DNA from 2 places in the Aminipila sp. genome. Region 2 is predicted to be linked to the other one. Evidence: riboswitches for the same ligand, from Rfam matches in the RefSeq annotation. Region 2 holds a riboswitch; the other holds the start of a gene.

Region 1 (15,545 bases), on a different contig from region 2:
TTTCATCTTTTCCTCTACTTTCTTTATTATACAAAAAAGCTCCCTTTTGAGAGCTTTTTATGCGCTAAAAATTAGATCGTTTTCTATTCAATTGGTTTGTTTCCATAAACTCAAGAGAATTCAACGCTTCGCCTGTGCCTACAGCTACACAAGACTTAGGATCCTCTGCAATTCTAACCTCAATTCCTGTTCGTTCTTGAATTCTCCTGTCAATACCGTAAAGTAATGCTCCACCACCTGTAATAACGATACCTGAGTTACTAATATCTGCCGCAAGTTCAGGCGGTGTTCTTTCAAGTACAGAATGAACCGCTTCTGCAATAGTTTGTAATGGTTCTTCAAGAGCCTCCATCATTTCAGCAGATGAAACCTCTATTGACTTAGGTAATCCACTAACCAAGTCTCTTCCTCTGCATTCCATTGAGATAGGTTCATCTCTTTGATAAGCTGTACCGATAGTCATTTTTAATTCTTCTGCAGTTCTTTCCCCGATATATAATTTATGCACTTTACGCATATATTTTACAATATACTCGTCAAATTTATCTCCAGCAATCTTTACGGAAGCGCTTGCAACAATACCGCCAAGTGAAATAACAGCTATATCCGTAGTTCCTCCACCGATATCTATAACTAGTACTCCATCTGGCTTAGAAATGTCAAGGCCAGCTCCAATAGCAGCAGCAATAGGTTCTTCCATAAGATAAACATCTTTGCCCCCTGCTTGAGTAGCTGCTTCTCTAACTGCTCTCTTTTCAACTTCTGTAACACCACTTGGAACACAGACCATGATTCTAGGTCTAAAAAATCTACTTGTTCCACAGGTTTTCTTTATAAAATACTTAAGCATTCTTTCTGTTACATCGTAATCTGAAATAACACCATCACGCAAAGGTCTAACTGCCACAATATTTGCAGGAGTTCTACCAAGCATTTGTCTAGCCTGTTCACCTACAGCCAAAATTTCATTGTTATCTTGATTAATTGCAACAACTGAAGGCTCATTTAAAACAACACCTTTTCCTTTAATATAAACTAAAACATTGGCCGTACCAAGGTCAATACCAACTTCTGATGAAAATCCCACTTGATTTCTCCTTTCAATTTAAAACTGCTCTTCAAGCAAATTATTCACTAAAGAGCAGCACAATTAGTCTATGTTTTATGTAATCCATATATACTAGTTACTCACTATTTGCCCAAAAATGCTATCCTCTTCGTTCTTAGAGAAATTAGTATTGATATAGCCCTGCATTCTTGCACCATATTGTACATAAAAATTAGATACTGTAATATTTCCAACAACAACAGAATTTGAAAGAAACTCTCCATTGCCTCCAATATTAACTTCGCCCTTTATCTTGCCATCAACTCTAGTATTTTGGGCTTCCACATCACCTACAAGTAAAGTATCTTTATCCATAAGCAAAGCACCCTTAGAGCTAATATTTCCCTTAATTTGTGCACCTTCCAATAGGATATCAGTCGCTATAATGTCACCTTGAACAAAACCTGATACACCTACATTCTTGGTAGTATCAATTTTGCCCTTAACTTTACCATTTAATTCAATGTTTTCAAAAGATTTTATATTACCTTCAACTATTGTGTTTCTAGTAATAATAGTTGTACCTACTTCTTCTTCTTTGTATGGTTCATTATTGCCTATGCCATTTCCAGAATTACCACCACCAAAGCCATTATTAAACCTTGTAGAATCAGCAGCGAAGTTGCCAGAAAAACTGTTTTGGGTTGACTGCCCATATCCTGGCCTGTCAAAGAAAGCTGGCTCTTCAAAATTTGTATTTGACCGTTGTTGATTATATGTATCATTACTTTGATTTGTACGAGCGCCCATATTCTGGGTATTCTGTGTGCTCTGTGTGCTCTGATTAAAAGCTTGACTAAAATCTTGATTCAATCGGTCATTGTTAGTCGGCTCCTCTGGAGTTTGATTTGCAGCCGTATAATTTTCTGTGTTATCTGTTGCTGCACCAGCCTCTTCATTAACTTTTGCCTTGTCTTGAGAAGAATCCATCCCCAAAATTTCTCTCATTGCCTGGCTAAAATTTCCTTTATTACTCATTTTTGGCGCCTCCAATAAATTCACTAGTAATATTTATTTACCCTCTAAAAGGTAATTGGTTTAACATCTGCTGTCAATTTCTGAAAATCATATCCATTATCTTTATAGAATTGAATGATTTCTTTTAATGCCTGACAGGTATTATCATTTCCGTTATCATGCATTAAAACAATACACTTGTCAGCTTTGCTAGGAAGTTTTGTAGCATTTATAACCATTGATTCTTTTGATGTCTTTCCTGAACCATCGTCAGCACAAACATTCCAATCAAAATACACTAAACCTCTGCTTACTATTTGTTCTATCAAAGATTTATAGTCAGCTTTATTATATTCATTAATACTTCCACCTGGGAACCTAAGTATCTCTGGCTTTTCACCTGTAACCTGATAGATTCTGTTATATGACTTGTCAAAATCCTTCATATAATTTCTCACCGAAGAATAAATGGCATCATAATTATAATCCGTTGAAGTTAACACTCCTACGGCATGTCCATTGTCATAGGCCTCTTTAATAATACTGTCTGCTGTCTGGTTTTCACTAGTATTAAAGAAGAAAGTCGCTTTGATGTTGTTTTCCTTTAATAAATCCAAAATTTGCAAAGTATTTTCAGAAGATCCATCATCAAAAGTCAAGTACACTACTTTTCCATCATTCTCTGTTATTTTATCAGAAATAGCAGTTTTTGTAATGAACTTTTCCTCTTCTATCGCAGAGGTTGTAGCCTCTTGAGCAGTAGTCTTACTTACAACAGGCACAGTTTTCTCTGCCATAGACTCTCTATCCCAAAGATTCAACTTATTGATTACGAAAAAAGCCAATAAGCAAGCTATGACAATTATTATTGAAAGAGATGTAAAAATAATTAAACGTTTATAAAAAACAACACTTTTCTCTTTCATACATTCTCTTTTCTTATCTAAATTGTAAACATATACTAGAATATTATCACAATTTTATGCAGAAAACAAGATGTGTTTTACTGCTGTAAGGCTTTATATTCTTGCAAATGTTGATTATAATTAGTAACCTTGTCTGTATACTTAGAATATAACTCATTATACTCAGTTTGCTTTTCTGCTAATTGATCCGCATACTGACTCTCATTTGTTTCATCATATTTACGGCTTGCTTCTGCAATATCAGCGTTAATTTCAGCAAGTCTAGCTTCTAATTCCTGAATCTCACCTTTTTCTGTTTTAAGGCTTTTTTGCATATTTAAAGCTTCTGAAGAAACTGCAACTGCATCAGTTAGGCCCTCAACTGCATTAGTTTTTTGAAGTTGAACTATCATGATTCCTAATGAAGATATAGTTAATACAAGTATGACAACAATAGCGGTTATCCATTTTTTCATGCTATTTTTATATTCAAAATTTAACTCATTAATCTTATCATTGAGTTCCTGCTCATGCCTTCTCTGCATCTCTTCCATGGCCAGCTTCACCCTTAAGGCTTCTGCTTCTGCTTCTGCAGCTGCCTCCTCAACTACTCTGTCGATTAAAGGGATCTGTTCTCTTCCCAGTTCTTCTTCTGTCTTTACCAAACGCAATTCATTATTAAGTACCCCTTGAATGACTTCTTTATAGTCTATCCCTGTCCTTGTGTTTCTTTTAAAGAACTCTCTTCTTCGTTCCTTTTCTAAAGCTTCTAATTCTCCAAGTTCTGCTGGAGGAGCCAAGCCACTATTCTCATCTAATGCTGGATTTCCCATAGCTGTAGCTGCTGCATGAGGTGCCATCCTTGTTTTCTCTTCCTGTTTAATAAGGTTAGTTAAATTAGTAATTTCTCCTGCAATGTACTCGTCCTCAAATAGTTCATTAAACAATTGGTATAGTTTAATGCTCTCATTAAAGAGTCCCGCGTTACTTAATATTTTAGATACCACTATGAACTTGCCTGAAAACATCATTCTAAGTCTGGTATTCATAGAATGTTCAGTTGGTATAATAGTCGTAACAAGATTTTTAAATTCAGGGGCTATCGTACTCATAATATAATTATAGGCATTTGTAATTGCAAGCTTTTCTTCCATAGATGTGGCATTTACACCTGTCACGTTTGCCAAAAGCACATTGTTTACATATTCAGCCTCTTTTACAAACCATTTTTCTATTTTTTCGTATAATACATTTTGTATTTTAGAAAACGGAAGCTGCGGTTTTTCCACACTGCTTAAAATGTTATTTATATGTATTGTTTCTTCAAGATTAATCTTTATGCTTTGTCTATTTACAATTTCCTTTATTGGATATAAAATATTGTCCTTAAATTCATTATATAAAAACGCCATCTTATTATTATCGATAGCTTCTATTTTATTGCCGCTAAAAAATCCCCAAAACCTGCCCACAGAAACATTTAAGAGATCATTGACTAAATTTAGTATAATCTTCCATTGTTCCGTCATTGTAAAATTTCTATCAAATACACATAGAAAAATGTACTGTGCCAAAAATGAATTATAATCAGTAGTATTAACCCCTTGATTCTTACCAAAGAATTCTATGAAATCTCCTTTATTACCCAATCTTGAAGCCACGTCTGCATCTGAAAACCAGAAAATTTTATAAACATAACTGTCTGCATTTTCCAGTGCCCATTCCATCTTTTCCTTCGTTCTATTAGGTGCTCCAAGCTTTGTTTTATCAAATTTAGATTTATACTTGTCAGGAGCACTCTTCCACTGATCATATAGTGCCTTTAATTCAGCATCATTGCAAAAGGTAGAAGCTCCTAATATTCTATATGGATTGTTAATAATCATTCCAAAAGCATCACTAAAATCTTCATTTTTACTTATACCCGCTATTAAATTATCGTATGCAGATTGTTTGATCGCCAAGATTATACACCCCTTCTTCTGATTTACATTATCTTCGTTTAATTTTAAAATATTTTTACGAAATATGCTATACTAAAGTTATAAATTTTAAAACTTTATTTTAATTTATGAAGAAAGGTATAGTTATTATGAGTAAAATAGCCTTTACCGGTGGTTTGTTAATTGATGGCACCGGCAATAATCCCATTGAGAATTCATTAATTTTAATTTGTAATAAGAAAATTGAATATGCTGGACCCCAAAAAAATTTTGATGAATGTTATAAATCAATTAGCATAACGGGGAAAACCATTATGCCAGGCTTAATCGATACACATTTACATTTTTCGGGCAATCTTACTGAAAATGATAATGATTGGGTTTTTGAAGATCCTATTCAAAAAACTGTAGTCGCTGTACAACAAGCTCATGAGTGCTTAGAACATGGTCTGACAACCGTAGGAGAAATCTCACGTTCTGGTCTACATATACGCAATATGATTGAAGCTGGTGTAATGCAGGGGCCACGAATTGTAGGCAGCGGCTTAGGGTTTTGTCGTACTTGCGGCCATGGGGACAGTCACAGACTTCCCTTAAGATATAATGAGGAATCTCATCCTTGGGCAGAACGCGTTGATGGTCCCTGGGAACTTCGTAAAGCAGTGCGAAGAAGGCTTCGGGAAAATCCAGATGCCATTAAAATATGGAGTACCGGTGGAGGTATTTGGAGATGGGACCAAAAGCTAGATCAGCATTACACCTTTGAGGAGATTCAAGCTGTTGTGGATGAATGCAATATGATAGGAATCCCTGTATGGTCACATGCTGAAGGTTATAGTGGTGCATTAGACTCTGTAAAAGCGGGTGTGCACCTGATAATTCACGGACAGACCTTAAATGATGAGTGTTTAGATATTATGGCAGAGAAAAAAATTTATTTTTGCCCTACTATTCAATTTTTGAATGAATGGTTTAAAACCTATGCCCCTCCATATATTCCTGAAGTTCATGACCAATATGAAGGAGAGTCTGTAGCGGAAAAAGAATTAAACCGAGTATACGAGAACCTAAGAAAAGCACAATCAAAAGGCATAGGATTAACTATCGGCTCAGATTCTTTTTGCTCAACAGTAACACCATATGGTATTACCGCTATTGGAGAAATGTATTCTTTTGTAGAAAAAGCAGGCATTTCCCCTATGGATACAATTGTTGCAGCGACCAAAACCGGAGCTGATATGTTAAAGGTTGGAGATATCACTGGTACATTAGAAGAAGGAAAATTTGCTGATCTGATTGTTTTAAACGGAAACCCTCTTGAGGAAATTAGAAATATATCATTGGAAAATATGAGCATTATTATGAAAGAAGGCCATATTATCTGAATATTCCCCTTACTTTTGTAAATACTTAATAGAGATATGTAATAGTTTTGAGCTATTTAAATATTTCAAAATAAAAGTATGTGAGGAGAAATAACGATGGATAATACTAGCAAAATAATTAAAATAAGAAAAAATGAAGATGGTGAAATAACAGACGTAATGCTTGAAAATAAGACTATATTGCCTATAAATCATGCAATATTAATGGCAAAAGAAGGGCTTATAGATGGTACGATCGTTATGCGTGGTAAGAATGGCGGGGAATTTTTAAGAAACGATCCTAATAGTTCAACTATAGCCGCTATCTCTGACTTACCTACTTTTAAATAACATGCTATATCCTCCTATACCTCTTGGTTAGTGTAAAATATATACATTAGCCATGAGGTTTCCAATAGGATAATTTATCTTACTTTTACGAAATAATCCATCAACTTTGTCCAAATTTTTTGTACCTCAACAAAGTCTTGGTAATCTCTTTCTACATTTTTATTATATTTTTCTAAATTTGCCAGTATATTCATGAATTCAGTTGTTCCGAAATAAGTACAAATCGTAGGTAATACCTGCTTAAGTCTTTCTCTCATCTCACTTATTTTTTCACTGTAGCTCTCCTCTTGTGTTATATATAATAATAACGGTTTATATCGAATCCATCCAATACAAGCTTTATAAAAACGTTTGATGACTTTTTCATTATCTGATTTAATAAACTTCAATTTTATTGGTAACACCCCTTCTAACAGGTGATTATAAGTAGAAAAGCCGTCATGAAAGGTATAACAAGGTACTTGTAAAACTTTTCTTTGACTTAAGCAAGTACTCAGAAAAGTATCCTCTCCCCTGGCTCCCATGGGATTATAGAAGGGAAAAACCCGCTGTGGATTTGTAAGATTAATTCCTAAATTTGCACCTGAAATAAACTTAGCATGGTTAATTTCTTCCACATCTTCAGTAATATCGCTAGTTAGTATTTTGGTATCTGCATACGTAACGCCACCGTTCTCCATCACTAACTTAACATTGTCCCAGTTTAGAATATCATTACTGATAGCCTCTATAAAAGATCTAAAATCCATCTCTGTCATTGTATCGTTATATTCGATAAAGGGAATTGGAGAGATATATCCACAATGATACCCATGAGTTAAATCTGCCTGCTCAAGATGCTTTATATGCGTTGAAAGAACATGTTGTCCTCCCCAGACTGCATAGTTTTGAGAGTTTGTCACTGCTACCGGATATTCATCATCATCTAAAAAAATCAAATAATCCATTTCGTTTTTTATAGCGCTGTATAGCACCGCATTACGTTGTGATGCATATCCTTTTCCGAAAATTTTACGTGCTTCTTCCTCATTAATAATATTTTGTTCATTTAAAAATTCAATTTCTTCTTCTATATCACTACAGCCAATATATATAGAACCGTCAATATTCTCAGCTAGATCTGGATGCAGATTAATGTAATCTTTTTTTTGTGTTTTATTATAAGTCAGGTCATACGCAACAATAATGTGTAAACTGATATTATTATTATCGACCAAGCCAGATTCCCTCCAATTATTTATATAACTCCTCAATACCTTGTGGAAGTTTTTTCTTCCAGTGGCGAAACCTACCCCAACTTTTATTTTTTTATCTTTATACAAACTACGCCCTCCTTCTTTTATTGTAGGAAATACTTAAATCCTATTTTCTATAAATAAAAACGCCACAGAAAATATCTGTAGCGTTATTCGATAAAAGGTAATATATTATATTGTTTGTATTCTCTTTTAACGCTTACGAGATTAGCTGACGGATTCGGACGATAAGTACACCCTACACAAATAACATTGTGATTCACCCCAAAATTGGTTCTCCCATTCCATTTCTGGATTCAGCGATTTATTTAATTGTAGGAATGAAATGATAAAATTAAACATTTTTTATTTTTCAATCATTCCTTCTATTAATTTATTATATCATAAAAGACAACAAATTACAATGTCTCTCATTTTATCTTGTAATTAACTAAACTATCATTCTATAATTCAGTCTTTGTTTTCTCTTCATCTTCTATATTTTGAGCCTCTTCGTTAACGATTTCCGTATTTTCTGACTCATCAACATTTTCAGGTAGAGTCTTTTCTTCTACACTCTCTTCATTGGTAACTGTATCTAAAGTGATTAAGTTTTTTGAGATTTTTCTATTGGCTATACCAATGCCTATTAACGCAAATGTCATGCCGCCATATAAAGCGATGGCTTCAAATACTCCTGGAAGTAACTGTGCAGGTATCAGACTTTTCATAACATCATCTGCAGAATATCCCTGCATTACATATTGGGCAACCGTAGATTTAAATATATAAATATCATCTGCTAGTAACGCAATTCCAAGAAGTGCTACAATTGCAGCAACAACATATAAAAGAATTGAAATAGAAAATCGCTTTGGTCCTTCATGAGTTCCTTTGTCTTTAAGTTTCATAATAATTAGTCTCCGTTTCCACCATAAATGGTTTAATAAAAATTTCATATAAACTATATTTTAACATTTTAACTCATCTTTGTGTTGAAAATATGATAAATTTATAAATATTTAAACTGTCAGAACTGCTTTATTCATTAACTTATTCATATCTTAAAGCCTCTATAGGATCCAATTTTGCTGCTTTATTAGCTGGATAGTATCCAAAAAACACTCCTATTGACATGGAAAATGCTACGCTAATAAATATGACAGGCAGAGAAATTTGTAGTGCATTTCCCATAACACTAACAACAATGCCACTTATACCCAGTCCTAATGCTACGCCTATCATTCCTCCTATTCCGCAGATAATAATGGCCTCCACTATAAACTGAAGCCGTATAAACTTTCCTTTTGCACCCAAAGCCTTCCGAATACCAATTTCTCTTGTACGTTCTGTAACCGATACCAACATGATATTCATTACTCCAATACCCCCTACAAGCAGCGATATACCCGCTATAACAGCAATTGACATTTTTACTTTATTCAGCATGTCGGTATAAGAATTCATATCCTGCTGCATATTATAGCCTACGCATTCCCATTTCTTATTTTTGCTGTATATATCACCAAAGTAACTGTTAATATCTTTCAACAAACTTTCTCCACTAACTCCGTAAGCAGGAGAAACCTCAAATCCTCTGAAATTGGTTTCATTCTTAAGTTCCCCTGCTGTGGTTGCTGGAACATAAATAGTAGCCAATTCTTCAAAGCCGCCGGCCATGACCCCTTTATTTTTAGAGCCATTGTCATAGATCCCTATTACTAAAAAAGTGGTCAATTTATCTTGTACAAAAACTTTGATTTCACTTCCCAAGGGTTCATCTCCTTGCTTTTCTATATTATCTGCCAGTTCTCTTGGAATAACAGCAACTTTTCTGGCTCTTTCTACATCCTTATCCTCCAGGTATCTTCCATTTATGACTTTAACCTTTTTTTGTACACTATATCCAGAATTTGTCCCCTGAATATAAACGTTTTCCGGTTTTTTTCCTACTCTCACTTCCCCTGAGCCGCCATCCTGAGTAAAACTTAAGGTTTTTATTTTATCCTTAAATTTATCCTGAAAATTTTTGAGATCATTTAATGAAAGTAAATCCTCTGCTTGCGGTTTTTCATCATCATCATAATATACTTGTGTATCATCCGTTTTTCTTCTTATATCTACTGAGATGTTTTCCATCCCCATCTCTTTCATATCCTTTTCAATAGAAGCAGATATAGAATCCCCTACTGACACAATTGCGATAACGGATGAAATTCCTATAATAATTCCAAGCATTGTTAAAAGCGAACGCATTTTATTTGTTTTTAACCCTGCAATCGCAAGGAATAAGTTTTCTATAATCAGCATATAAGACCATCCTTTATTGTTATCTGCCTGGTTGTTTCTTCTGCCAGTTCCATGCTGTGAGTAATGAATACAATGGTTTTGCCTTCCTCTTGATTGATTTTATGAAACAAATCCATTACCATTCTTCCTGTTTTTGAATCCAACGCCCCCGTTGGTTCGTCTGCCAGCAATATAGCCGGATTATTAGCCAAAGCCCTTGCTATGGCAACTCGCTGTTTCTGTCCCCCTGATAATTCGTTCGGCTGATGCTCTCTCCTATCATACATATCCACCAGTTCCAACAATTGCTTTGCTCTTTCCATTCTTTCATTCCTGCCCATTCCCGCATAAAGCATTGGCAATTCAACATTTTTTAAGGCAGAACATCTTGGTATAAGATTAAAATTTTGAAATACAAAACCAATCTTTAAATTTCTTATCTCTGCCAATTTGTCATCATTAGCTAAAGATACATCTAACCCTTCTAAAATATATGTACCGCTGGTTTGCTTATCTAACGCCCCTATTATATTCATCAGTGTACTTTTCCCTGAGCCAGATGCTCCTACTACAGCCAGGAACTCCCCTTTGTCTACTGTTAAATTAACGCCCTTAACAATATTTAATTCCTGCGGTGTCCCAACATAAAAGCTTTTATGTATATCTTTCATTTCAATTATTTTATTTATATTATCCAAGATTTACCTCCTGACCTACAGTCAGGTCTTTTGGATTATTGATAACCCTTAGTCCCTCTTTAACCTCTTTTCCCGTGATTTCTACATAAAGATCATTTTCTAAACCAGTTTTAACCTTTATTTCTCTGACTACATAACTGTTCCCCTTTTTATCAGCCACATATATATTGCTTCCCTGTTTACTTTTAACAAGTGCATCAAATGGTACTGCGAGAACCCCTTCTTTTCCCGCTGTAACAATATTAACTCGTGCATTGGTACCAATCTTTATATCTGGATTTCTATCCTTTATACCAATTTCAACTGAAAATTGAACTTTTCCCGTAGCTGTGGTTTTTCCCGTAGATTCTTCCTTTTGTGCTGTAGGCGCAATAGAACGAACCTCACCTGAAAGTTCTAAATCATCTGTCATTTCTGTTTTTACAATGACTCTCTGACCTTTTTTCACTTGATTTATGTCATACTCGCTTACATTGGCTGTAACCTTTAAATTTTGTGTGTCTTCAATCGTAAATAGAACTCCGCTGCTGGCATTTCCTTCAGTAGCATTGACTAAAGTTACTGTCCCAGATATAGGTGCTCTAAGCGTTGCATCCGCAATTTGCTGCTGAAATGTACTGATATCCGCCGATTGTTTTTTGTTTTCATAATCTTTTGAGGCCGTTTCATATGCAGTTTGTGCCTTAATCATATCATCCTTTGAAATCTCTCCCATTTCAAATAGGAATTTAGCATTATCAAATTCTCTGTATTTTGATTCCATATCCTGCAATGCTAAATCTGTTTCTGATTTATTGGATTTTTGTGCCTTTTCCCTTTCTCTCTGAGCGCTTGTTGTATCAAGTTGTGCAAGTAAGTCCCCCTTTTTTACTTGCTGTCCTAATTTAACATATACTGTTTTAATCTTTCCCTCTGCCACTGCTGATACATTTTTGCTTTCTACGCTTTCAACTTTCCCACTGGTACTTATGCTCTCAGTAAGATCTTTTTTTTCTAATGAAAATGAGGAAATGGGCATTTGTTGATCCTCACCTGAATGCTTCGGCATAAATGCAACAATTACAGCAATAGCTATGACAACTACAATTCCAACCTTGATAACTTTTTTCTTTTTTACGTTTTTTAAGCTACGCATTTATTACTCTCCTTCTATAATTCAACTTACGCTACTACCGATTGCGCCCTGATATCCTTCCTTATATAGCTGATAGGTTAGAAACACTTCCTGCAGTTCCAGCTCTGCTGATTTACCTTGATTAATAACCTCTAAATTTTTAATCCTTAGTTCCTCAAAATCTTTTTTGGACATTAATCCTCTGTCATATTTTGCTTTGGCAATATCAAGATTACTTTGTGCCTCTTTTAAGTTTCTGCTTGATTTATTTACTTTCTTAGCAGTAGTATCCAACAATTCATACTGATTTTTAAAATTCTTTTTTACAGTATCCTTAAGTTCTGCTAATTCTTTCTGGCTGTCACTTATACCCCTACGGTCTTTTACAATTTCTTTTTGTAAATGCTCAACTTTCATTTCTTGAACTTGTATTTCTTTGGAATTTTTTATAGCTTCTTCCAAATCTTTATCGAAAGAAATTCTTGCTAATTTATCATAGTCAAAATCTTTTAACTCCTTAAACTGAACTTTATCCTCAACCTTTAGACCAACAGCACTTTTAAAACTCTCTATCTGCTTTTCTAGTTTCTTTTCTCCTTCAGAAAGTTCATCACTATAATCCGTATCCTTAGTCATGCTCTCTTTGTATTGAGTTAGTGATATCAGCCCTCTCTTATATTTTTGCTCACTGATAGAATCCTGCTGTTTCTGCTTCTCTATCTTACTTTTTAGAAGTTCCTGCTCTAACTTCATTCCCATATATTTTAAATATTCATCTTTTGCTGTAAGTGCCTGCTTTTTTAGCCCTGCAGTTTCAGTAATATTTGATATTTGTAAATCATATTTTGATTTACTTAATTGGTCGTAAAGTGAGCTTATAGAACTTGCATTCCCCCAGCCATCTCCAGAATCTTCATTCTTAAGTTTTCTGATTTCTCTTTCATATTTGCTTTGGTCTAGACCAAGTCTTTCAGTGCGTTCTTTGGAATCCTTAAAGTATTTGCTACTGTTAAACATGATTTCATCAATAGTTTCCAATGAAATCTCATATACTTTTTCTTTATTTTTAGTATCTGCAGGCTTTTTTTCTGCTGCAAGACTAATGCTCGGGAAACTAAAAATAATAGCTGCAATAATACTGAATGCAATTACTTTTTTCATTTGACTTTCCTTTCCTTTCATTTGTTATTCCAATTATATCCATCAAATCTTTAACAAACCTTTACAAAACCTTAAAGAAACCTTTATGTAACCTTAAGCTTTATTAAGTTTCCCACTATTAAGCTTTGGTTTTCTCTTTGAAAATGCAAAAGACAGCAGATTAGATCTCTACTGTCTTATAAATGGAATAAGTATTCTAAATGCGGTGTTATATCGATTGGCTTCTGTTGTCTCCAGAGCTATGCTTCCTCCATGTCTTTCTATAATCTTTTTACTTATGGATAATCCCAATCCAGATCCTTGTCTGCTATTTCTTGAATCATCGCCCACAACAAAAGGCTCAAATATGGTCTTTGCGATTTCCTTTGGAATGCCCGTTCCGTTATCTGCAATAATAATCTTGATAAAGTTTTGTTCATTTTGTTCATTACATACTGCAACATTTACGAATATTTTCGTTCCTTGCATGTTATGCTTTAATGAATTGTTTACTATATTGTCAAAAGCACGCTTTAACTGAACCTTGTCTACATTACAAATAGCACTTTCCTCTGGTATATCCAGTTCCAATTCAAATCCCTTATCACTTATTTCCTCATATCTATTTGCTAAGTACTCTCTTAAGAACTCGTATATTTCTGTACTTTCAAAAGTAAAAGCATAATCGGGGTGTTCCAATTTACTATATTCATAAAAGGTATTGATTAAATCTGTCAAATCTATAGCTTTATTGTAAATCTTATTCAGATATTTTTTTTGTTCCTCTGCCGCAATCATACCATCTGCTAAAGCCTTGGCATATCCCTGTATGGTTGTTATTGGTGTTTTTAAGTCATGAGATATATCTGCCAACATTTTTTGTTTTTGCTTTTCTATCTCCATCTTAGCTTTTTCACTTTCCCTAAGCTGTTCAGACATGTTATTAAAACTATCACAAATTTGAACAAATTCCGCAGATCCGCTATATTCCACCGCCTGATTTCGATCCCCTTCAGCGAAAGCCAGCATAGCGCTGCTTAAGGTGTCTAATGGTTTTCTTATTTTTCTCGAAAGCCATAGTACAAAGCCTAATACTGATATAATGTAACAAACTATAATGCCAATATCGATCACGATTAATCCATGGGAATAAGCATTCATGCTTCTTTCATCAGAAAAGGATGTATTCATAACAATTGTATACTTTCTGCCATCATCACCCATAAAACGGTATTTACTGATATCCAAGCCATCTCCTAATGAATTGGTTAAATACGCAAATTCTCTTACTGTATAATGTTTTTTCTTTGGTGCACCTGCACTAGACATAATCAGATTACGATTGTGGTCAAATACTTGAAAATACCTAGATTCTTTTTTATTATCTTCGTAGCTCTCTTCATGTATTATAGTAAGCCGCTTACCATTTCTATCCTTATACTGAGATGAATACCTGTAAATATTTCCCGAATAATCCTGAATGCAATCTAATTCTCTTTCTGTGTATTCTTTTCCAGTTCTACTGCGGTCACTGGTATAAATTATTTTATTATCACTGTTTAGAATTTCAAAATACCCTTTTGCTCCAACTAGTGTATATGGTTTTATGCGTTCGTACTGTCCCTTCTCAAGTATCTTAATTTGGGAATTTATATCTCCTTTAGGTAGTTTTAAATGGGCATCTAAAGCTAACGTCCCTAATGCAAAAACAGATATAACTAAAATAACATTTATAACTGTAAATGCAATATAATTTTTTATAAGAAGAGAAAAGAAACTTCCTCTCTTTCGCTTATCTTTTTTCAATTTTATATCCAAGCCCCCTGATTGTTTTTATATATTCGGAACTTTTAGGATCTCTTTCAATTTTTTCCCGAAGTTTTGAAATATGCACCATCATGGTATTATCATCACTTTCAAAGTACTCACCACTAATGGTTTCATAAATCTGAGCTTTTGTGTAGACCCTGCCAGGTGATCTCATAAGTAATGTTATAATTTTATATTCTGTAGGCGTTAAAGAAATTTCTTTTCCGGATTTAGTTAGTTCTAGTTTTTCAGTATCAAGTTCCAATTCACCGACAACAAGTTTTGTACTTGAAATAATTTCTTTTCCCGCACCATCATTTAATTGATAATATCGCCTTAGTGCAGCCTTTACCCTTGCAATTATTTCTAATGGATTAAAAGGTTTTGTCATATAATCATCCGCACCTATATCCAGGCCAATTATTTTATCACTGTCCAAATTTTTTGCAGACAGGATTAAAATAGGAATATTACTTATATCCCTAATCCGTTTTGTAACTTCATAGCCATTAAGTTTTGGCATCATTATGTCTAATACCGCTAAATCCATTTTATTATTTTCTAATATTCCCATTGCCTGGAGACCATCACTTGCAGCATAGACCTCATATCCTTCATTTTCTAAATATAGT
Region 2 (15,545 bases):
TTTCTTAGCAAGTACTGTGCTGATTTTATAAATGAAGGAGAAAAATATATAAAAGCTGCTGCACCAAAAGCAATGGTAATAAAAATCAAAATTAAAAACCTTACAGGGAAACACCGAGTATGATATTTTAACATTTTTTGCTGATTATGATATTATAAAATACTGTGTCCACATCAGGATAAAAGCCAAGGAGATATTTTTATATTTCCTATGGCTTTTTTTATTTCTTTGATTTTAAATATTCCATAACTCTAGGTGCCGCTATGATAAACCAAGGTGCAAATTTTTCTGGATGCTCAGATAATTCTTTTTCCAGTTCTGAAAAGGTAGCCCACCTCATATCTTCTACTTCCTCAGGATTTAATACAAAATCTCCATTGTATTCTCCAATCATTACATGATCATACTCATGCTCATATAAATTCTCATCAAATTTATGTTCATACTCAAAGCAAAAAATTTCTTTTACCTTACATTTTATGCCTGTTTCTTCAAAGAGCCTTTCTTCTGCATCTGAAGTTATCCCCATATTATCCCCAGGGTGTGAACAACATGTATTTGCCCATAATCCTCCAGAATGATATTTATCAAACGCCCTCTGCTGAATTAATAACTTATCTTCATGATATAAAAATATAGAAAAGGCCCTATGGAGTAATGGACTCCTGTGAGCCTCCAATTTTGTGGCTTTACCTATAGGCATATTGCTGCAATCCACTAAAAGGACCTCATTCCTTAATATCTCTTCCCTTTTTGTCATAATTTCTAATCCTCAATTTTATTAGAATTTTTCTTGTTTTTAGGACTTTTCCACCTGTCTATAACAGAAATTGCTACCATCAATATGGCTAATCCTAACGACCAACCACCTAAAACGTCTGTAGGATAATGCACACCTACATATATTCTGCTAAACCCAATTACTAAAATTAATACTATAAATAGATTTCCAACTATCTTATACACAATTTTATCCACAGTTGTGTGGAAAAGTAAATATGCGAACATCCCATAAAATACAAGGCCTGAGCACGAATGTCCACTAGGGAAACTAAATCCTCCCTGTAAAATCAAGAAGTTTTCCACAGGTGGTCTGGGCCGATGCACCACTACTTTAATCATGGTTTGTATCGTTGCTGAACAAGAAACTGCAATACCAAGTGGCATCCCGTATTCCACTCTAGTTTTCTTAAAAAATAATAATACTATGCAAAATAATGTAATGGTATTTGGATTTCCCAAATACGTTATACCAGTTAAAATTGGATTTAAATATTGATTTCTTAATCCAATGATTGTATTCCTTATAATTGTATCAAAAACTAATGGCTCCACTGTTGCCATTGAGTTCATTACATAAAACGCTATAAAAGCGAAGCATAGCAATGCTCCGCTCAAAACAACCATTCTTTTTAAACTCATAAAGCCCCCAACGCTATCGTTCTATTTATATTTGACAGCAGTGCCGTAAGCAATAATTTCAGCTGCTCCCTGCATTATCGCTGATGATGAAAATTGAATCTGTAAAATTGCATCTGCCCCAAGTTTTTCTGCTTCATCAACCATTCGCTTAGTTGCAATTTGCCGTGCCTCTGTCAGCATTTCTGTATATCCTGACAATTCGCCTCCTACAAGCCCTTTTACACCAGCCATTATATCTCTTCCAACATTCTTTGACTGTACTACATTTCCCTTAACAATTCCAATTACCTCTATATCTTTTCCTGGAATATAATTAATATTTACTAGCAGCATTCTCTTCTCCTCCTTTTATTTCTTTTATCCTTTGAATTAAGACTACTATTATTAAAACAGCTCCTACTATAGGGCCAATTAATATAAATATGGCTACTGCCATAGGTAACAGATTCTTCATTACAGCTGTAAATAAAAGTATCGACATGCCTAGTCCATAAATTATTGTTATTACTGCAATGACAATAGGTGCAATAAATTTATTCATACTATACCACCTTAAAATATACTCTTTTCGTAACATTATACTACACCTTTATTTTAATTAGTAATTAATATTTTATTAATTATATGTTATGATTAAAAGTAGAATGGAGAAATAAAGATGAAAATTATAAGAAATATACCTATGATTGTTGAATTTGTTTCAGCACTCCCAGAACTAAAAAAACATAAAAAAAACATATATAAATATAGGGCTCTTGAAGATCTTGAGAAAGAAAAAGAATATATATTGAAAGCTACTTCTACCTGGGGAAAACGAATTTTAAATGATTTAAATATCCACTTAAATATAATTGGAGAAGAAAATATGCCAGAAAACGGTCCTGTGGTATTTGTTGCTAACCATCAGGGTTATGGTGATATCCCCACATGCTGCGCCGCTTTAGATAAATTCCAAACTGGATTTATTGCTAAAAGCAGTCTTAGTAAATTGCCTCTTTATGGCGAGTGGATAAAAAATATCAGAAGTGTTATGATTGATCGGGAAGATCCAAGAGAATCACTCAGAGCTTTTGAAACAGCAATTGATTTTATAAAACAAGGTTTTTCAATCGTTGTTTTTCCAGAAGGTCACAGAAGCAAGGGCGCCGAAATGGGTGAATTTAAAAAAGGAAGCTTAAGACTTGCTACAAAACCTGGCGTTCCTATCGTGCCTATTTCTATAAATGGCACTTACAAACTTTTTGAGGAAAAAGGCTATATGCAGGGTGACTTTACAGTTGACTTTCTTATTCATCCAGCAATTCAAACTTCTGGGCTATCTAGATCTGAGGCTTCTAATTTAGCCGAGACAGTAGAACAGATTGTAAAAAAAGGCCTAAACGATTTAAAAAATAACAAATAGTCCATAAACTATTTATATATTATAAAATAATAATTATTCCTATAAAAGCTGAAAGAAAAACAAGTATCGATTTTTCTTTATATTTCAAAATTGTAACCATGGCAAAAACCAATCCCAACAAGCCTTGAACTGTAATAATAAACCACATAATCGGAAAATTAAACATCATTTTCAACAATTCAAAAATTATAACAGTAATGCCAAGGCTTGCTGCCCATCGGCCCAGCTCTGTTTCTGGCCATATAGTAAATTCCATAGTTGGTCTCCTTCCAATCATGTTGTTTTACTATTATATCCCATAAAAACCATTCTAATTCTTAACACCAAATAAGTATATTTAACTATGCTTATGTGTCTTTGCTCATACAAAAAGCTGATTGATGAACTATTCAGCTTGATAAATTTTTTCACTTATTTCTTTAACTTCAATTCTTTAACAATATCTTTATAATATAAAATTTCAGTTTTATCCTTAAAATTAAGTATAACACAATTATCATCATCCAAATTCTTTCTGAAATATTCATTATATTCAATTCCATAGGAAAATTGGTTTGGGTACTCCCCTCTGTCATCTATAATACTACTGAAACATTCTCTAAAATTAATAACTTTTTCAGGTCCAAAGGCATGTCTATCCAATATTGGAGTTAAAGTTCTTCCATCTAAAAGTTCAAACTCAATGTAGATACTCCCATCCTTATAATCATAATGTATATTCATATCTTCTGAATTTACTTTCCAACCGAAAGTAAAAAAATACAAATAAACACCTACAAGCATTGCACAAATTAAAACTGTAGCTACCACTGATTTTAATATTCTTCTATTCAACTTTTTAAAAGGCTTAATTCTGTCTTCATCAAATATGATACGCTGGGACTTCATTTCCACTCTCATGTGATCATAAATATCATTGCATAAAGAACATTCATTTATATGCTTTTCTATTTCTAAATTACTTTCCTCACTAGTCAGTCCATCAATATAACTTGGCAGTAAATCTCTGATTATTTCACACTTCATCTTGTTCTCTCCTCCTTTACAATCTTCTGTTTTGCTCTATAAAAGGTTACTCTTGCCCAATTTTCATTTTTAGAAAAAACTTCACCTATTTCCTTAAATGAAAATGCTCCTGTTATACGAAGAAGTACTACTTCTTTTGACGTTTCATCTAAAATATGTACTGCTTTAATCACTTTCATTTTCTCAAACTTTAAACATATTTTTTCAGGCAGTTCTAAATCAGGTAAAACGATATCTTCATTAAGCGTAGATGTTTTTCTTCGTTTACTTTTTTCAATTTCCTGATACCACAAATGCTTTGCAATTTGACACAGCCAGGTTGATACTTTACAGGTGCCATTATATTTTTTAGATGATTTGACTGCTTGGTAATAAGTTTCCTGAGTCAATTCCTCTGCAAGCTCTGCATTATTGCAAAGACTCATCAAAAATTTGTAAATCATTTTTGCGTATTCATTATAAATATCATCTACGTTGAGCATTTTATATCACCTCCTTCACAACATGTATCCGACTACTCTATATTTCGTTACATAGAAAATAAAAAAGTATAAACAAAAAATAAAAACCACCATAATAGTTTTCTTACTATATATGCTGAATTAAAAAACAGATAAAAATTAGGAGTAGGATCAAAAACTTTTTTTGATCCTACTCCTTTATAATTCCTACATGGGTGTTCTAAACCCTTTGCCTAATATATTACTTGAATTGGTTATTATAACGAAAGCATGTTTATCATTTATATTGATAAAATCTCTAAGCTGTTTTGCCTGTGCACGGTTAACTACTGACATTAACACAAATCTTTCGTGATTGTCATATGTTCCAATACAGCTATGCTTCGTTACTCCTCTCTTCAATTCACTGTGTATAAATTCACTTATTTCACTTGGCTTATCCGTAATAATTGTAAAGCATTTTGAAATATTAATACCTTCCATTACGTTATCTACAACAACTGCTTTTGATAAAAGTCCAAGTATAGAAAATAAACCAGTGGTGATTCCGAACATAATTCCACTAGTTATGGCTATAAGTGCATCTGTACAAAACAAAGCTTTTCCTATATCCAAAGCGGTAAACTTTTTCAAAATCATAGCGATTATATCCGTACCGCCACTACTGGCTGAATAGTTAAATAAAATCGCAGAGCCTATTGCTGGAAGTATTACAGCAAAGACTAACTCCATTAATGGCTCATTAGTCAGCGGGCCATTCAAAGGAATGATTTCTTGAAAAAATGTAACAAAAAAAGATAAAACTACAGAACCATATAGAGTTCTTATTCCAAAAGAGGTCCCTAAAAATATAAAACCTACAACCAGTAGCAGCATATTTATTAACGCCATTAAAGTTGCCTTTGACATAGGCACTACACTGGCAAGTAGAATAGAAATACCACTAACACCACCAGTTGAAAAATTGTTTGGCATTTTAAAAAAATACACACCAGTTGCTACTAAAAATAGCCCTAATGTTATAAAAGAATAATCAATTAAAACTCTTTTCCAGTTCATTTCTTTTTTTATTATATTCATTCTTATTTTCCAATTCCAAGTCCAAATCTCTCTTTTACTCTAGACATAGTTGCCTCAGAAATAGCATTAGCCTTTTCTGCACCTTCTTTTAATGCTATAATTAGTTCTTCGGAATTTCTGATATCTTCAAACCTTTCTCTTATTGGTCTTAGTGCTTCGGAAGTTACCTGAACTAAATCTTTTTTAAAATCCCCATATCCGCAGCCTTCATACTTTTTCTCAATATCTTGTACAGTAATTCCTGAAAAAGAGCTGTAGATATTAAGTAAATTACTTATACCAGGCTTGTTTACAATATCAAAACGAATAATTCCTTCAGAGTCTGTGGTGGATTTCATAATTGCCTTTTTAATTTTTGATTCATCATCAAGAAGAGAAATCTTGCTAAGTGGGTTTTCTGCACTTTTACTCATCTTTCTTGTAGGATCATCCAATGCCATGATTCTGGCACCTTCCTTTAGGAATCTTCCCTCAGGAATTACAAAGGTTTCTCCATACTTATTATTTATTCTCATAGCAAGATCTCTGCATAATTCAATATGCTGTTTCTGATCATTTCCAACAGGAACTATATTACAATCATATAAAAGAATATCGGCTGCCATTAATACAGGATATGAAAACAATCCTGTAGGTGCAGATTCTTTTCCCTTGCTCTTATCTTTAAACTGAGTCATTCTGGAAAGTTCACCTGTGTATGAATTGCAAGTTAATACCCATGATAATTCAGCATGACCAGGAACATCAGATTGAACAAAGACAGTAGCTTTGTTTGGATCAATCCCGATTGCCATATACAAAGCAGCCACATCAAGTGTGTGTTTTCTAAGTTCTTTTGGATCCTGTGGCACAGTTATTGAATGCATATCTACTATGCAGTAAATACAGTCGTTATCATTTTGTAATTCAACAAACTGCTTTAACGCTCCTAAATAATTTCCTATGTGTATATTACCTGTAGGCTGTACGCCTGAAAAAACTCGTTTCATCTTATTTTTCCTCCGTTTAACGATTTAATTCCTCGTGAAACTTTTTTCTTATATTCTTTTCTGCTCTAGATATAGTCATCTGTGATACCCCTAAAGCGTCTGCTATTTCTGCCTGAGTTTTATTTCCTAAATATCGAAGCTTAAAAACCTTCTTTTCTTTTTCATTAAGAGTTTTAAATACCGTCTTTATAACTTCAAAGTCTTCAATACTACTATATCCCTTTTCTTCAATAGACGCAAACTTATCAAAGGTTAGAACCTCGTCAGTTTCAGTAGTTTGATTTAATGAGTATGTAGCATAAGCTTTTCCACTTTCCACTGCTTCAATAATTTCTTCATTTGATAAGTCAAGATGCTTTGCTAATTCATCAACAGTCGGTGTTCTTCCAAGCTTTTCGGTAAGATCTTCTTTTGCAGCAGGTATTTTGAGACTTATCTCCTTTGTCCTGCGAGGAACTTTCATACTCCATTCCTTATCTCTGAAATGCTTTTTTATTTCTCCCAAAATTGTGGGCGTAGCAAAGCTAGAGAACTCAAAGCCCTTTTCAGGATCAAATCTGTCAACGGCAGAAACGAGAGCCATTGCACCTACTTGATAAAGATCATCATAGTCTACACCTTTATTCATATATTTTCTTATGAGAATTTCCACCATATACAGATAAGTCTCTACAATTTGATTTCTTATATCAACACTTCTGCTTTTTCTGTACTGTAGGAATACTTGTTGGTTCATCATTTGTTCTTCACCATTACTATGCTTTTTTGTTCATCACTTGCATTTTTAATTTCAACTTTATCCATAAGCGTTTTTATAACAATCATTGCCAAATCACCATCTTGAGGACAATTTTTACAAGGTCTGTATTCTTTTACTAAGTCTCTTCCGTTACCAATATCTGTAACCAAAATTTCTATTTTGTCTTCATGAAGTTCACAAGACACTTCATACATATTTGTCCAAGCATTGAACCCATGACACGTAATAGCCTTGCAGGCCTCATCTACAGCAAGCTTTATGTCATCCACAGCTTCCACGTCAAAACCAGCATTGCTTGCAAGTGCAGCAATACCCATTCTAACAACTTTAATATATTCCGGTTTTCCCGTAACTGTAAATTTAATACAATCTGCCATTTTTATACTTTCTCCTTGATTTGGTCATAATAGGAAGTAGGAATCATCATAAATGATGATTCCCCTCATTTTAACATTATTCTGTTTTTATTTCAATCTGTGAAGATTCTTCCGTTTCATTTTCAGTTTCTTCTATATCAACTTCTTTAATAACTTTTGCCATAGCAATGATATTCGCATCATCGTCAACCCTCATGATTTTAACACCCTGAGTAGCTCTTCCAAGTCTTGAGACTTCACCTGCTCTAATTCTGATTATAATACCATCGGAGTTAATAAGCATGATTTCATCATCCTCATTTACAACCATTGCACCGATAAGTTCGCCTGTTTTCTTAAACTTAGCCTTGTCGTAAGTTAAAAGTCCCTTACCACCTCTTACCTGAATCTTATAGTCATCAACCGGTGTTCTCTTTCCATAACCATTCTTAGTAACAACAAGAAGTTCTTCATTTGCCTCAACTAACTCCATGGAAACGACTTCATCATCTGGTTCAAGTTTAATGGCTCTTACACCGCCAGCAATTCTTCCCATGCTTCTAACGTCTTCTTCAGAGAAGCAGATACATTTTCCCTGCTTTGTTACGATAATAACTTTATTGCGGCCTGTTGTTTGCTTTATTCCAATAAGTTCATCGCCATCCTTTAGATTGATAGCAATAAGCCCAGTTTTTCTATTTGTATCAAACTGTGAAATAGGAGTCTTCTTAATTGTACCATGCTTAGTTACCGCAATTAAGAATTCATCTTCTGTAAATTCCTTGATAGGAATAATAGCTGTTATTCTTTCTCTCTGCATTAAATTCAAGAAGTTTACAGCAGGCATGCCCTTTGCAGTTCTCCCTGCCTCAGGTATTTCATAAGCTTTGAGTTTATGAGCCTTACCCGTATTTGTAAAGAACATTAGTGTATCATGAGTTGACGTCATAATCATATTCTTTACAAAGTCATTTTCTCTGGTTGTTAACCCAGTTATTCCTTTGCCGCCTCGCTTCTGAGTCTTATAATTATCAACTGATACTCTCTTTAAATAACCAAGATGAGTTAATGTTATTGCAACATTTTCTTCTTCAATTAAATCTTCTTCATCTAATTCGGAAATGTCAGCAACAATCTTTGTTTTTCTGTCATCTCCCCACTTATCCTTGATTTCTAGAAGTTCGTCTTTAACAACACCCATTAACATCTTTTCATCTGCTAATAACTGGTTGTAATATGAAATTCTTTTCATTAATTCTTCATATTCGCTCTCAATTTTTTCTCTTTCCAAACCTTGTAATCTGGCAAGCCTCATATCAAGAATTGCCTGTGTCTGAATTTCTGAAAGCCCGAAACGTTCTATTAATTTATCTTTTGCATCATTGTAACTAGATCTAATAATTTTAATGATTTCATCAATGTTATCAAGCGCTATTCTTAAACCTTCTAAGATGTGAGCTCTTGCTTCAGCTTTTTTCTTATCAAATATAGTTCTTCTTGTAACAACTTCTTTCTGGTGCTTTAAATATTCAGTTAAAATCTCGTGAAGCGTTAATGTTCTTGGTTGTCCGTCTACAAGTGCAATCATAATCATACTGTAGCTTTCCTGAAGCTGAGTATGCTTGAAAAGTCGGTTTAAAGTTATCTGAGGATTTGCATCTCTTTTAAGTTCAATTACAATTCTCATACCCTGTCTATTTGATTCATCACGGATATCAGAAATACCTTCAATTTTCTTATCTTTAACCAATTCTGCAATCTTTTCGATTAATCTTGCTTTATTTACCTGATAGGGAATTTCTGTCACAATAATCTGCTGCTTACCCTTGCTTGTTTCTTCAAATTCAGTTGTTGCACGAACAAGCACTTTTCCCTGTCCAGTTCTATAAGCCTGCTTTGCACTGTTTTTTCCCATGATGGTTGCACCTGTTGGGAAGTCTGGACCTTTAACAATTTTAATTAGATCCTCAACATCTGCATCCTCATTGTCAATCATATAAACAGCAGCATCAATCACTTCTCTAAGATTATGAGGAGGAATAGATGTTGCCATACCGACCGCAATACCGTTAGAACCATTTACTAACAGATTTGGGAATCTTGCGGGAAGTACTTCAGGTTCCTGTTCTTCTTCATCAAAGTTAGGCATGAAATTAACGGTTTCTTTATCAATATCACGAAGCATCTGCAATGCAAACGGAGTCATTCTTGCTTCCGTATAACGCATTGCTGCGGCGCCATCTCCATCAACCGAACCGAAGTTACCGTGACCGTCCACAAGCATATATCTAATTGAGAAATCCTGTGCCATTCTAACCATAGCATCGTAAATAGAGCTGTCACCATGAGGGTGATATTTACCCATTACCTCACCGACGATACGTGCCGATTTTTTATGTGGCTTATCAGGAGTAACTCCCAATTCACTCATACCATAAAGTATTCTTCTGTGTACAGGCTTTAGACCATCACGAACATCTGGAAGAGCTCTTCCTACAATAACGCTCATGGAATAGTCTATATAGGAGTTTTTCATTTCATCATGAATCTCATGCTGTATCAGCTTTGAATCTTCTAATAAATTCATAGTCATGTTTTTTCCTCCTATCTTAAATATCTACATTTGCATATCTTGCATTATCTTCTATAAACTTTCGCCTTGGTGGAACCTTATCTCCCATTAGAGTTGTAAAGATTTCATCTGCAGCAGTAACGTCTTCAAGGGTTATCTGCACTAAAGTCCTGTGATTAAAATCCATAGTTGTTTCCCAAAGCTGGTTGAAATCCATTTCTCCAAGACCCTTATATCTTTGAATATCTGCTTTTCCAGGCTTGTCCGCAATTTCCGCCATAAGTCTTTCCTGTTCTTTTTCCCCATAAGTGTAATATACTTCCTTACCCTTTTTGGTCTGGAAAAGTGGCGGCTGAGCCGCATATACATAACCGTTTTCAATAAGCGGTGTCATATATCTGTAGAAGAATGTTAATAATAATGTTCTGATGTGCGCGCCATCAACGTCGGCATCGGTCATGATAATGATTTTATGATATCTAAGCTTTTCCAAATTAAAGTCAACCCCAATACCACAGCCAAATGCTGTAATCATATTTTTAATTTCTTCTGAATTTAATATTTTATCAAGTCTAGCTTTTTCAACATTTAAAATTTTACCACGAAGTGGTAAAATTGCCTGTCTTTTTCTATCTCTGCCCTGCTTAGCACTACCACCCGCAGAATCTCCTTCGACTAAGAATATTTCTGAAAGCGCAGGATCTTTTTCGGAGCAGTCAGCAAGCTTTCCAGGAAGTGATATACCATCAAGTACACCTTTTCTTCTGGTTAAATCCCTTGCTTTTCTTGCTGCTTCTCTTGCACGAGCCGCACGAAGACATTTATCAATGATAATTCTTGCCTCATTTGGATGCTCCTCTAAAAATGCAGTTAAATTCTCATTTGTTGAAGTTTCAACGAAACCTCTCATTTCACTATTACCAAGCTTTGTCTTTGTTTGACCTTCAAACTGAGGTTCAGTAAGCTTTACGGAAATAATAGCAGTAAGTCCTTCTCTTACATCTTCACCTGAAAGAGAATCATCATTTTCTTTTATAAGCTTATTCTTCTTTGCATAGTCGTTGATTACTCTGGTAAGTGCCGACTTAAAGCCCACCATGTGAGTACCACCCTCAGTGGTGTTAATATTATTTGCATAAGAAAGAATCAGTTCGTTATAACGATCTGTATACTGCATAGCTACTTCAACTTCAAGGTTATTTTTAATTAATTCAAAGTAAATAACTTCTTCATGAATAGCTTCTTTATTTTTATTCTGATGTATTACAAATTCCTTAATACCGCCTTCGTAATGGAATACTTCTCCCTTTTTCTGACCTTCTCGTTCATCCTTAAGTGAAATTTTAATTCCCTTATTCAAAAAAGCCATCTCTCTAAGTCTATGTTCAAGCGTTGCATAATCATAGTTTACATCTTCAAAGATATCAGGGTCAGCCCAGAAGGTTGTCTTTGAACCAGTATGTCTTGAATCACCTATAACAGTAAGAGGCATAGTAGTCTTACCTCTACTATACGTCTGCTTATAGATTTTCCCATTTCTTTTTATTTCAACTTCCATTTCAGTAGAAAGCGCATTAACTACAGAAGCACCTACACCGTGAAGACCTCCAGATACTTTGTATCCCCCGCCGCCGAATTTACCACCAGCATGAAGTATTGTATGAATGACTTCAACTGCAGGAATACCAAGCTTAGGGTGTGCATCTACCGGCATACCTCTGCCATCATCTTCTACAGTGATAGAGTTATCTGCATTTATTGTAATGTTGATAGTTTTGCAGAAACCTGCTAAAGCTTCATCCACGCTGTTGTCTACAACTTCGTAAACTAGGTGATGAAGACCTCTTGGACCAGTACTGCCTATATACATTCCCGGTCTTTTTCTTACAGCTTCAAGACCCTCCAGAACTTGTATCTGGGCAGCATCATACTGTTGATTGTTTACTTCTGTACTCAATTTAACTTCTCCTGTTCTATAGACATGGATGGTTATCTTGTCAAAACTTCTAGTAATGCCATTTTCCTTGCCTTTTAAAATTTTATTTTTTACTCTACTAAATATTGTTACCAAATTTTAGATACAATATAACTAATCTAGTATACACTAAAATTTGCACCCTTACAATATTTTTTCTATTTTTGGAGGTTCTTTTTAAAAAACACATTTTAAAAGCCTTAAATCGTTAATTTAAGGCTTTCTGGTTCACTTTAAGTTCTATAGTCTAATTTGCGGCATTTATTTTATACCTTTTCAAAATATTCTTTAATATTTTTTGTTTCATGATCTTCGTATTTAACAATATTTCCTTCCCATGTCCTTAATTGAATATAACCTGGTCCTCTGGAAACAATGTAATTTGGATATATAGGAGTTTTTCCTTGGCCTTTTGGTGCGTTTACTATAAAAGTAGGAATTGCCATACCTGAAGTATAACCTCTCAAATATTCCATAATTTCCATTCCATCTTCAATTGAAGTATTAAAATGAGTGGTTCCCTGTACATGTTTAGCATGAAATATATAATATGGCCTTACTCTGCATTTTAACAATTCCTGATTTAGCACCTTCATAACAAATTTACTATTATTAATACCATTTAACAATACTGCTTGATTTCCAATAGGTATACCAGCATTAGCTAATCTTTCGCAGGCAGCTTTAGATTCATAAGTAATTTCTATTGGATGATTAAAATGAGTATTTACATAAATGGGATGATACTTTTTAAGCATAGAACATAATTTATCAGTAATTCTTTGAGGCATGGTTACTGGGGTTCTGGTTCCCAAACGAATATAATCAACGTGAGAAATATCTTTTAATTGTTTTATAATCCACTCTAATTCTTCATCTGAAAGACATAAAGCATCTCCACCGGTAATTAAAACATCCCTTATTTCCTCATTTTCCTTAATATAGTTTATTGACTCTTGAATGGCGGCACGAGTATTGTGAACATCTTCTTCTCCAATATTTCTTCTTCTCTGGCAATGTCTACAATACATGGCACATTCATTAGTTACATTTATAATTAATCGGTCGGGATATCTTCTGGTTATACATCCTGCTGGGTTTGTAAATTCTTCTCCCATAGGATCAAGATCTGTACATGAATCCTCTAATTCTTTATATGCAGGAATTGATAATAATCTTATTGGATCATACTTGTCATCCGGATGTACTAAACTCAAGTAATAAGGAGAAATTGCCCACCTAAATTTTTTTTCAACTTCTTCAATATTTTTCTTTTCTTTTTCACTTAGATTAATAATTTTACTTAAAGTTTCAGCATCCGTAATCTTATTATCTAATTGCCAATGATAATCATTCCAATCCTCTTCTGAGGCTTTTAACAAACTTAATATTTTATTTTTTCTTTTAACTAGTTCATTTTCCATGTCCATTCCTTTTGTAATTGTCTTTTTTGCTTCCAAAAAATCTTCTATTTTACCCTTTAGTTCATTTGCTCTTTGAATAGATATTTGCCTTTTTTTGTTTTTTTCCATGTACTCCTCCTCACTTTTTGTACGTCTTATATTTCATCTCTTTATTTCTTTAGATATACTTATATCCCCTATATACAAACATATATTCTATTGAAATTTTTCTGTTCCTACACGGAAACAAATATTAAATTAATACAAATAAATAACAGCCTAAATCATATTATCTGTTGTTTGCTCATATTAAATGCTAATCATATATTTTTTTTGAAATAAAGTAAAATAATATATTTAGAATTTGAAATTTAAGAATTTAAGTTATTTTTTAATGAATTGTATTTAAGAATCTTATATTTGATCTGATCCTGCAATATCCCATTCCATAATATATCGATTATGACCTTTTCCATACTCATTACGACTATATTCAATAGGTCTAAATCCAATATGCTTATATAAATTTATTGCAGGTTGATTGTCAACATCAACAGTAAGGTCTATTTTCTCGAAATTTTGTTCTTGCAGATTCTCTGCAATAATTTTAAGGAATTGACGCCCAAAACCATGGCCCTGTATTTCTTTTTCAATAGCAAAATCAAATAGATATGCTTTTTCAGGATTTTCCCAATCTCTCATAAGAATTGCCAGCCCTTTAATGTCTGTTTTCTCTTCTTCTTTTAATATATAAACACTTCCATGCCGAATTTGTGGAACTAGTCCCCATTCATCCATACCTAATTCTCCAAAGATATTCAATCCAAAACTTACCATATTTTGTAAAAGTAATAAATCAAAATCTTGAACTAGATATACTTTAATATTACTAAGATTTATATCTAAATCTTTAATAAATTTACGCGGTAAACGATTAATTTCCTCTAACATTTTATTAATCATATAAAACCCCCTTCAATTGTTACAACAAACGAATTATTTTCCTCCTTTCTTTGTTGGAACTGAAGCCAAAAACACAGAAAGCTACGGTTTTTAAACCGTAGCTAATTTTTTGCACACAAAAAAAATGTATATTATTATATTATACTCCCTTTTCTAATGCTTACGAGATTAGCTGACGGATTCGGGCAGAAAAGACACCCTACACAATACATCTGTGATTCACCCCATAAATTTGGTTCTCCCGTTCAATTTCTTGACTCAGCAACACATTTTATTATTTTATTCTTATTTATTATAACATTTTAGATGTTATAAGTCAAATTTCAATTACTTTCTCTTATATTCACATTTCCCTTGGACAAGAAAAATTTACGCTATAAACTATAGTAAATGGACCTACTTCTTTATTTCCTTTTTCTTTAAAAGAAACTCTTCCACCTATATCAAATTGTATTACTTCCTTTGTTGTCACTATTTTTAAGACATCTAAATCATCTGTCCACATTTTTAAGGGTTCTTCTGTAATTAATTCTATATTTTCGTCGCAACTTTGTATTTTTTTATTATTAATTTCACAAATGGCATAATATTCATCACTCTGCCATAACACCATGTCTGCACTTATTTTATATGGATATGTTTTACCATCATATTCCTGGCTACCTGCAAGTTCTAATCTATAAGCTTCAAATTTTCCATTTTTCATTAATCTGTCCGCAGTCATTTCACTAACTTCTTGTTTTTCAATAAGCTGCATCCTTAATTTTTCAATCCACTCCCCATTTTGTATATCATCTGCCTTATTGCTTAATGTGAGTTTCTCGTAAGGCATAAATTGTTTATCACTCATATTCTCTGAACTATTTACTTGATTACCACAGGCATTTAATGAAAAAAATATTGCAATTAAACTCATTAAAATCAATAATCTGCGCATTTTTCTTCTCCTTATTTACTCTTTATTTTTCACTTTAAATAAGATACTCTAGTGGTTCCACTAATTAGTTTAATTTTACATAAGCTACGCTTTCTGCTATATTTACTGCTTCTTTTACAGTTCCCCTATTTATCGTTATACAAAATTCATATCCACTATCAGTCCACATTAAAATAACACACTCATCTTTTTTTAAAGA

What was found. A riboswitch is a leader RNA that binds a small molecule or an ion and turns the genes downstream of it on or off. The one in region 2 is predicted to bind cyclic di-AMP.
Region 1: another riboswitch for cyclic di-AMP. It lies ahead of RTW14_RS16230 (hypothetical protein); the one in region 2 lies ahead of RTW14_RS12955 (GNAT family N-acetyltransferase).

The regions. Positions count from the first base shown of each region.
Region 1 is NZ_DAMBYD010000013.1:42,924-58,468, forward strand. It holds gene RTW14_RS16195 (THUMP domain-containing class I SAM-dependent RNA methyltransferase) at 1-6, opposite strand, end outside; gene RTW14_RS16200 (rod shape-determining protein) at 65-1,087, opposite strand; gene RTW14_RS16205 (bactofilin family protein) at 1,181-2,086, opposite strand; gene RTW14_RS16210 (polysaccharide deacetylase family protein) at 2,131-2,991, opposite strand; gene RTW14_RS16215 (hypothetical protein) at 3,069-4,934, opposite strand; gene RTW14_RS16220 (metal-dependent hydrolase family protein) at 5,063-6,298, shown strand; gene RTW14_RS16225 (DUF3892 domain-containing protein) at 6,395-6,628, shown strand; gene RTW14_RS16230 (hypothetical protein) at 6,703-7,950, opposite strand; cyclic di-AMP (ydaO/yuaA leader) riboswitch at 8,065-8,196, opposite strand; gene RTW14_RS16235 (hypothetical protein) at 8,328-8,774, opposite strand; gene RTW14_RS16240 (ABC transporter permease) at 8,917-10,173, opposite strand; gene RTW14_RS16245 (ABC transporter ATP-binding protein) at 10,167-10,850, opposite strand; gene RTW14_RS16250 (efflux RND transporter periplasmic adaptor subunit) at 10,843-11,985, opposite strand; gene RTW14_RS16255 (hypothetical protein) at 12,007-13,125, opposite strand; gene RTW14_RS16260 (HAMP domain-containing sensor histidine kinase) at 13,294-14,910, opposite strand; gene RTW14_RS16265 (response regulator transcription factor) at 14,897-15,545, opposite strand, start outside.
Region 2 is NZ_DAMBYD010000009.1:28,286-43,830, forward strand. It holds gene RTW14_RS12875 (pyridoxamine 5'-phosphate oxidase family protein) at 1-123, shown strand, start outside; gene idi (isopentenyl-diphosphate Delta-isomerase) at 221-760, opposite strand; gene RTW14_RS12885 (phosphatase PAP2 family protein) at 766-1,422, opposite strand; gene RTW14_RS12890 (YbjQ family protein) at 1,444-1,755, opposite strand; gene RTW14_RS12895 (hypothetical protein) at 1,736-1,963, opposite strand; gene RTW14_RS12900 (lysophospholipid acyltransferase family protein) at 2,081-2,824, shown strand; gene RTW14_RS12905 (hypothetical protein) at 2,844-3,080, opposite strand; gene RTW14_RS12910 (zf-HC2 domain-containing protein) at 3,236-3,850, opposite strand; gene RTW14_RS12915 (RNA polymerase sigma factor) at 3,847-4,332, opposite strand; gene RTW14_RS12920 (YitT family protein) at 4,519-5,391, opposite strand; gene trpS (tryptophan--tRNA ligase) at 5,394-6,380, opposite strand; gene RTW14_RS12930 (SigB/SigF/SigG family RNA polymerase sigma factor) at 6,397-7,119, opposite strand; gene RTW14_RS12935 (ATP-binding protein) at 7,116-7,517, opposite strand; gene gyrA (DNA gyrase subunit A) at 7,594-10,083, opposite strand; gene gyrB (DNA topoisomerase (ATP-hydrolyzing) subunit B) at 10,106-12,025, opposite strand; gene eam (glutamate 2,3-aminomutase) at 12,310-13,575, opposite strand; gene RTW14_RS12955 (GNAT family N-acetyltransferase) at 13,861-14,409, opposite strand; cyclic di-AMP (ydaO/yuaA leader) riboswitch at 14,552-14,683, opposite strand; gene RTW14_RS12960 (hypothetical protein) at 14,753-15,346, opposite strand; gene RTW14_RS12965 (DUF4367 domain-containing protein) at 15,411-15,545, opposite strand, start outside.